One region of the Oceanobacillus sp. FSL K6-2867 genome, then DNA from elsewhere that is predicted to be linked to it. Evidence: a T-box and tRNA genes for the amino acid it is inferred to sense, from the RefSeq annotation. Region 1 holds a T-box; the other holds one or more tRNA genes.
The links. A T-box is a leader RNA that pairs with one kind of tRNA and senses whether it is charged. The one in region 1 lies ahead of leuS (leucine--tRNA ligase), so its partner is inferred to be a tRNA-Leu.
Positions count from the first base shown of each region.

Region 2: it encodes a tRNA-Leu, which carries the amino acid that the T-box ahead of leuS (leucine--tRNA ligase) is inferred to sense. The anticodon was not compared.

Region 1 covers NZ_CP150144.1:474,404-477,818, forward strand. Annotated here, with positions in the region: gene leuS (leucine--tRNA ligase) at 1-1,975, opposite strand, end outside; T-box leader at 2,042-2,261, opposite strand; gene NSQ77_RS02150 (class I SAM-dependent methyltransferase) at 2,419-2,997, shown strand; gene NSQ77_RS02155 (transporter substrate-binding domain-containing protein) at 3,100-3,415, shown strand, end outside.
Region 2 covers NZ_CP150144.1:1,416,808-1,420,222, reverse strand. Annotated here, with positions in the region: gene NSQ77_RS06960 (SprT family protein) at 1-230, shown strand, start outside; tRNA gene NSQ77_RS06955 (tRNA-Asn) at 577-651, shown strand; tRNA gene NSQ77_RS06950 (tRNA-Ser) at 655-745, shown strand; tRNA gene NSQ77_RS06945 (tRNA-Glu) at 755-826, shown strand; tRNA gene NSQ77_RS06940 (tRNA-Asp) at 851-927, shown strand; tRNA gene NSQ77_RS06935 (tRNA-Gln) at 933-1,007, shown strand; tRNA gene NSQ77_RS06930 (tRNA-Lys) at 1,125-1,200, shown strand; tRNA gene NSQ77_RS06925 (tRNA-Leu) at 1,232-1,315, shown strand; gene NSQ77_RS06920 (DUF4365 domain-containing protein) at 2,313-3,415, shown strand, end outside.

The sequences.
Region 1 (3,415 bases):
CATGGTACACCTTATCTAAATCCTTATTGTCTGCGTCAACAATTTTTTCAGACAATGTATTATCCTCGTTCATGAATAATCTCCATGTACGATCAAGGAATCTTCTTGAACCATCTAATCCATTTGTTGACCATGCGACAGATGCATCCAATGGTCCCATGAACATTTCATAAAGACGCAATGTGTCCGCACCATGAGATACAACAATATCGTCCGGATTTACAACATTTCCTTTGGATTTACTCATTTTCTCGTTGCCCTCACCAAGAATCATTCCCTGATTAAATAGCTTTTGGAATGGCTCTTTTGTTGAAACAACTCCGATATCAAATAAGAATTTATGCCAGAAGCGTGCATACAGTAAATGTAATACGGCATGCTCTGCTCCACCGATATAAATATCAATTGGCAGCCATTCTTCTAATGCAGCTGGATCTGCTAACTGTTCTGTGTTGTTTGGATCAATGTAACGCAGGAAATACCAGCAGCTGCCTGCCCATTGTGGCATTGTATTAGTTTCTCGACGCCCTTTCATCCCAGTTTTCGGGTCAACAATATTTACCCAGTCACTGTTATTAGCAAGCGGAGACTCTCCCGTACCTGATGGCTTTATTTCTGACATTACCGGTAATTCCAATGGAAGCTCCTCTTCTGGAACAGTTGTCATCTTTCCATTTTCCCAATGGATAATCGGAATCGGTTCCCCCCAATAGCGTTGTCTTGCAAATAACCAATCACGCAGACGGTATGTTACTTTTTTCTCACCATGTCCATTAGCAACAAGCCATTCAATCATTTTTGAAATTGCTTCGTCTTTTCCAAGACCATCTAAGAGGCCTGAATTGATATGCTCCCCGTCACCAGTAAATGCCTCTTTTGAAATATCTCCGCCTGAAACAACTTCCACAATTGGCAAATCAAATTTTGTTGCGAATTCATAGTCGCGCTCATCATGTGCTGGAACAGCCATGATTGCACCTGTTCCATAAGACATCAATACATAATCCGCAATCCAGATTGGCATTTTTTCATTATTCACTGGATTAATCGCATATGCACCAGTAAACACACCAGTTTTATCTTTTGCTAAATCGGTACGCTCCAAATCTGATTTCATTTGGACTTCGTTTAAATAAGCATCTACAGCAGCTTTTTGTTCTGCAGTTGTAATTTTTTCAATAAATGGATGTTCTGGAGCAAGTACTGCATAAGTTGCACCAAATAATGTATCTGGACGTGTCGTAAACACAGTAAATTTTTCACTATAACCGTCAATTGCAAAGGTTACTTCCGCACCTTCCGAACGACCAATCCAGTTACGTTGCATTTCCTTTAAGCTATCAGGCCAATCTAAATCGTCTAGATCTTCCAGCAGGCGGTCGGCATATGCAGTAATTTTAAGCATCCACTGCTTCATAGGTTTGCGAATAACCGGATGCCCCCCACGTTCACTCTTTCCATCGATTACTTCTTCGTTTGCCAAAACTGTACCTAATGCCGGGCACCAGTTCACTGCAACTTCATCAATATAGGCAAGCCCTTTATCATAAAGCTTCGTGAAAATCCATTGCGTCCATTTATAATAATTCGGATCAGTTGTATCGATTTCGCGATCCCAATCATAGGAAAAACCAAGTTCTTGAATTTGACGTTTGAATGTCGCAATATTTTGTGCTGTAAATTCAGCTGGGCTGTTCCCTGTATCAATTGCATATTGTTCTGCTGGCAGCCCAAATGCGTCCCATCCCATCGGGTGCATTACTTCATAACCTTGCATTCGTTTCATTCTGGACAAAATATCCGTCGCCGTGTAACCCTCTGGATGCCCTACATGCAGTCCAGCACCTGAAGGATATGGAAACATATCCAATGCATAGAACTTCTCTTTATTAGAAAAGGTCTCAGTTTTAAACGTTTTATTTTCAAGCCAGTACTTTTGCCATTTTTTCTCAATTTGCTGATGGTTAAAGCTCATCTAATATTCCTTCCTTTCACAGTAAAACTCTTGTATTTTGCCATAAAAAAAGCCACTCATCCCTGCAAAAGGGACGAGAAGCTATATCTCCCGCGGTACCACCCAAATTAACGCATCAATCGCGTTCACTTGTTATCCTTAACGTGGATAGGTCGGCAGGAATTACTCCATTTCACCCCTGCAACATTAAAGGTGAGTTCATAAATTCTTTCAACAGCAGTTTCCACCGAGCACTGCCTCTCTATGCCTGAAAAAAATTACTACTAATCCTTATCAAAGTCGTTAGATTATTTAACCGAATTATAATGAATCCAGTAACTATTGTCAAGATAACCTTGTTTTAAGCTTTCAATCAATTTTTAACCTGCATTCCTTGATTGTTATTTTCGTGATAACATAAAGAAAAGGATAAATCTATTTTAGTAAAGGAATGGACTGTACTTATGTTAAAAGGAATTCTTAATTATGCTCATTATTTATTAGAAGAAGCGATTCAATCAGGTGAAAATGTAATTGACGCTACATGCGGTAATGGAAATGACACCTTATTCTTGAGCAGGCTCGTCGGAGAAAATGGTCATGTGTATGCTTTTGATATACAAGATCAAGCAATTGCAAACACGAGAAAAGTATTGATTAACCATAATTGCTCCAATGTATCATTAATTCACGATAGCCATGAAAAAATTCTCGATTATTTTCCACGGGATAACAAGAAAGAAATCGCCGGTGCTATTTTTAACCTTGGATATTTGCCTAGAAGTGATAAAACGGTCATTACAACTCCGGATTCAACGGTGACCGCTGTTGATGCTATTTTAAATCGTCTAAAAAAAGATGGGCTAGTCGTACTTGTTGTATACCACGGTCATGAAGGTGGAAAGGAAGAAAAAGATGGTCTATTAAAATACCTGCTTCATCTGGATCAAAAGCAGTTTAATGTCTTGCGCTACGGATTTATTAACCAGAAAAATGACCCTCCTTTTATACTTGCAATTCATAAAAAAGTGGGAATCCAATAGAACAAGCATTTTAAATTATACCCCTTTTAAATTCTTGACGTATATTTTTAATTTATATACAATTAACAAAATGCTCAAAATACTAAAAAGGGGGCTTTTAGCATGAAAAGAATCAGATTTATCAGTTTAATAATTGGATTTATATTGTTCCTATCGGCTTGTGGTTCAAGTGATGACTCACAAGAAAATGAAAACGCTTCAAATCCTAATTCAACTGGAGATAGCGAGGTTTATTCTGTTGGTATTGATGTTACATATCCACCATTTGAATACCAGGAAGGTGGAGAATACAAAGGAATTGATATTGATTTAATTCATGCAATTGCTGAAGATCAAGGGTTTGAAATCGAGCTGGAGGCAATGGACTTCGGCGGAATCATACCTGCTATGCAAGCAGGGCAGCTGGATATCGCAATCG
Region 2 (3,415 bases), 940 kb from region 1:
ATATAGAAGGAAAAGGTTATCGGCATCGAGATAAGGATTTCAGGGAATTATTGAAGCGAACCGGTTCTCCAAGATTTTGCAGCCCACTACCCTCAGAAGAAAAAAACTACAAACATGTATATAGATGTAAAAAATGCGATCAGGTTTATGAAAGAAAAAGACGTATCAATATACAAAAATATAGATGCGGGAAGTGTAAAGGTGCTCTAAAATATGTTTCTATAGATTAAAAAGAAGGTGGCGTATGTAGTTCCTTTTTATAAATGCAATTACCGTATTTATGTAGATCGTAAAGTTTGCTGCCTTTTATCCAAAAAGATATTTGTTTGTTTTTGCGAAAAAATTAGTTAAACCATTGACGAAATATGTCATCCGTGTTAAATTAAATAAGCTAATAAGTCAGCTTTTTGTTTAAAAAACTTTTTCAAAAATCCTTGACAACTTAAAAAATTTATAGTATGATATTCAACGTTGCTGTAATTATTCAATACTTCTTATCTGAGAAGGAATAACCCTTTGCTGAAAAGAGGAAAAAGAGTTCAAACCCAGCGATTGAGATACATAAAGAATTATTATTCCACAGTAGCTCAGTGGTAGAGCAATCGGCTGTTAACCGATCGGTCGTAGGTTCGAATCCTACCTGTGGAGCCATCCGGAGAAGTACTCAAGTGGCTGAAGAGGCGCCCCTGCTAAGGGTGTAGGTCGTGTAAGCGGCGCGAGGGTTCAAATCCCTCCTTCTCCGCCATTGCAAAATGGCCCGTTGGTCAAGCGGTTAAGACACCGCCCTTTCACGGCGGTAACACGGGTTCGAATCCCGTACGGGTCATCATTTCTTTAAAATAAAATATTGGGTCCGGTAGTTCAGTTGGTTAGAATGCCTGCCTGTCACGCAGGAGGTCGCGGGTTCGAGTCCCGTCCGGACCGCCATAAGTTGGGCCATAGCCAAGCGGTAAGGCATCGGGTTTTGATCCCGTGTATCCTAGGTTCGAATCCTAGTGGCCCAGCCAATTTTATTTATAAAAGAAGAAGTTAATACTATTTACTTAAATAGTATTTTTTTTATTCCTGTCATATAGTAATAAGTGTATTATTATCTATGAAATGGATGAGGGGAACTTAACTATGAGCCATTAGCTCAGTCGGTAGAGCATTTGACTTTTAATCAAAGGGTCGAAGGTTCGAATCCTTCATGGCTCACCAATTAATTTTGATTCAATAATTACTATATTCTGCGGTCGTGGCGGAATGGCAGACGCGCTAGGTTGAGGGCCTAGTGGGTGAATAACCCGTGGAGGTTCAAGTCCTCTCGACCGCATCAAATTGTAAATGCAGTAATACCAAGGGGTTTAAGCCTATTGGTATTTTTTTATTCACTCATTTCTTAAGGGAATGGGTGCTTTTTTTATTGCTGTTACTCCAGTTTTACTCCGTTTAAGTAAATGGAAGTATTCTATTTATTTTATAATGTTCGTGTTTTAAACAAATCGGCAAGTTTATCTAAAGTATCTTTTTGTTTATTAGGGAACAGATGACCATATACATTAATTTTAGTCTTAATAGAGGCATGTCCTAGCTTTTTTTGATGGTTCTATAGCAATTTACCTTAATGTATTGATAAAGACGCTTTAGAGTACCTTAAATTGTGTAATTGGACGAGTTAAGTAATTTCCTCATGTCTTTAAGATTATATGGATTCCTGAGTTATATTTTTTTCAGCAGATTTAAGTTCAGTGTTATAAAAAAATTGTGAAAATTATCCTATTCTTATAATAGAACTTTTTTTTAGAAGAACGATCGGTTAGTAAATTTTTGAAAGAATTTTCTTAAATAAGCAATTTTAGTGTAAACTGAATTTATAGTAATGATTGAAATGATATATGAAGATTGTGAAGGGGTGCACTTAAACTAACGTGGCTGGATAGCGTAATAAGATTAAGGAAGTTTAAATAGCAGTATCTGGTACTACTATTTTGATATTTGTTGAGCAAACCAAACATGCAAGGATGGAGTAACTCCAATATTACGTAATAGACGCTTACTGTGCTATAAAAGCATTCTTTAGTTAAAACAATGATTTAAAGTAAAGACTTTTAATTAAAGATTTGGTTTTCAACAATCTGAGGAACCTTCTTTTTCAAATTATGTAATTTTATACATAAAGCTTTTTGAATTTAGGAATTAATCATCGTCCCATTATTTGGTTCAAGCTTCGAATCTTACTTTTTGGGAACATTTTAGGGGTATTTCCTGGGAGCAACTGGCTTGAAAAAATCATTAGTAAGTTATTACTTTTTGGATGTTATAATTTATACATGAACAAAAAAGGAAAGGCTGTTTTATATTTGAATAGGTCTCAATATGATGAAAAAAGTATCAATGAGGGTAAGTCAAGAAGGTTTTTCGAAGGTGTAATTGAGGAGAATGGATGGAAATACAGAGTACAAGACAAAGACAATGATATTGATGGAGAGATAGAGGTTTTTTCTATGGTAGGCGAAACCACTGCCAAAATTGTTAAAGTACAGTTGAAATCAACAACTTCAGTAAAAAAGGGTAAGGAACTGATTACTTTTGACTGTCCAGTAAAATTTTTAAACTTTTGTGATGTGTGTGATATTCCAGTTATCATAGTTCTCTATGATGTTGAAGAGAAGAGAGCATATTGGTTATGGACTCAGCAATATATATTCAAAGTATTAGAAAAAAATAATGGAAATTGGAGAAATAACACCTCATCAGTGACCATTAAGATACCAATTGAAAATGAAGTATCAGAAGAAAGTTGTTTTTATGACGAAATAAAAGGCATATCGATTAATGGAATAAATGAAATTCAACAGTGGAGAAAACAAGATACTAGTGAACATTATTTTACCATATTAGAGGAGAAAGATGATTCTAATTTTAACAACAGAAGAATTAGTGCCAAAATTTACTTAGAACGTTCGTTTGCCACGTCAAGGGATTCAACTATTGAGTTGATAAAAAAGATTAACGCGAAGATTAAAAACAATAGATATAATAAGCGAATATTAGAAGGAAGAAGTGTTAAGTCAGAACCAGACTATGTTTGGTTATCTTTCTATGATGATTTGATTCAATTTGAATATGGACTCCCATTTTGTAGAACTGAATGGATTAATAGGAAAAACAGCCCTTCATTATTTATAAAGGATTACGACCAGCTAATTGGTGAAGACAATATAAGAGTAAAGTGGGAATATAACAGACCATTGCAAGATTACCTTTTGTTAAACTCAACCTCAAAAACTTATTATTTAGAAGGTGTAAGAGAAGCTCTATTATTTGCAAAAAGTGAACTTGAATTACTTCAGAAATTATTTGCTGAGGAAGATATTAGTAACTTTTATAACTACATAATTGGAAAGCGAGGAGAATATAGCAGTAACTATAT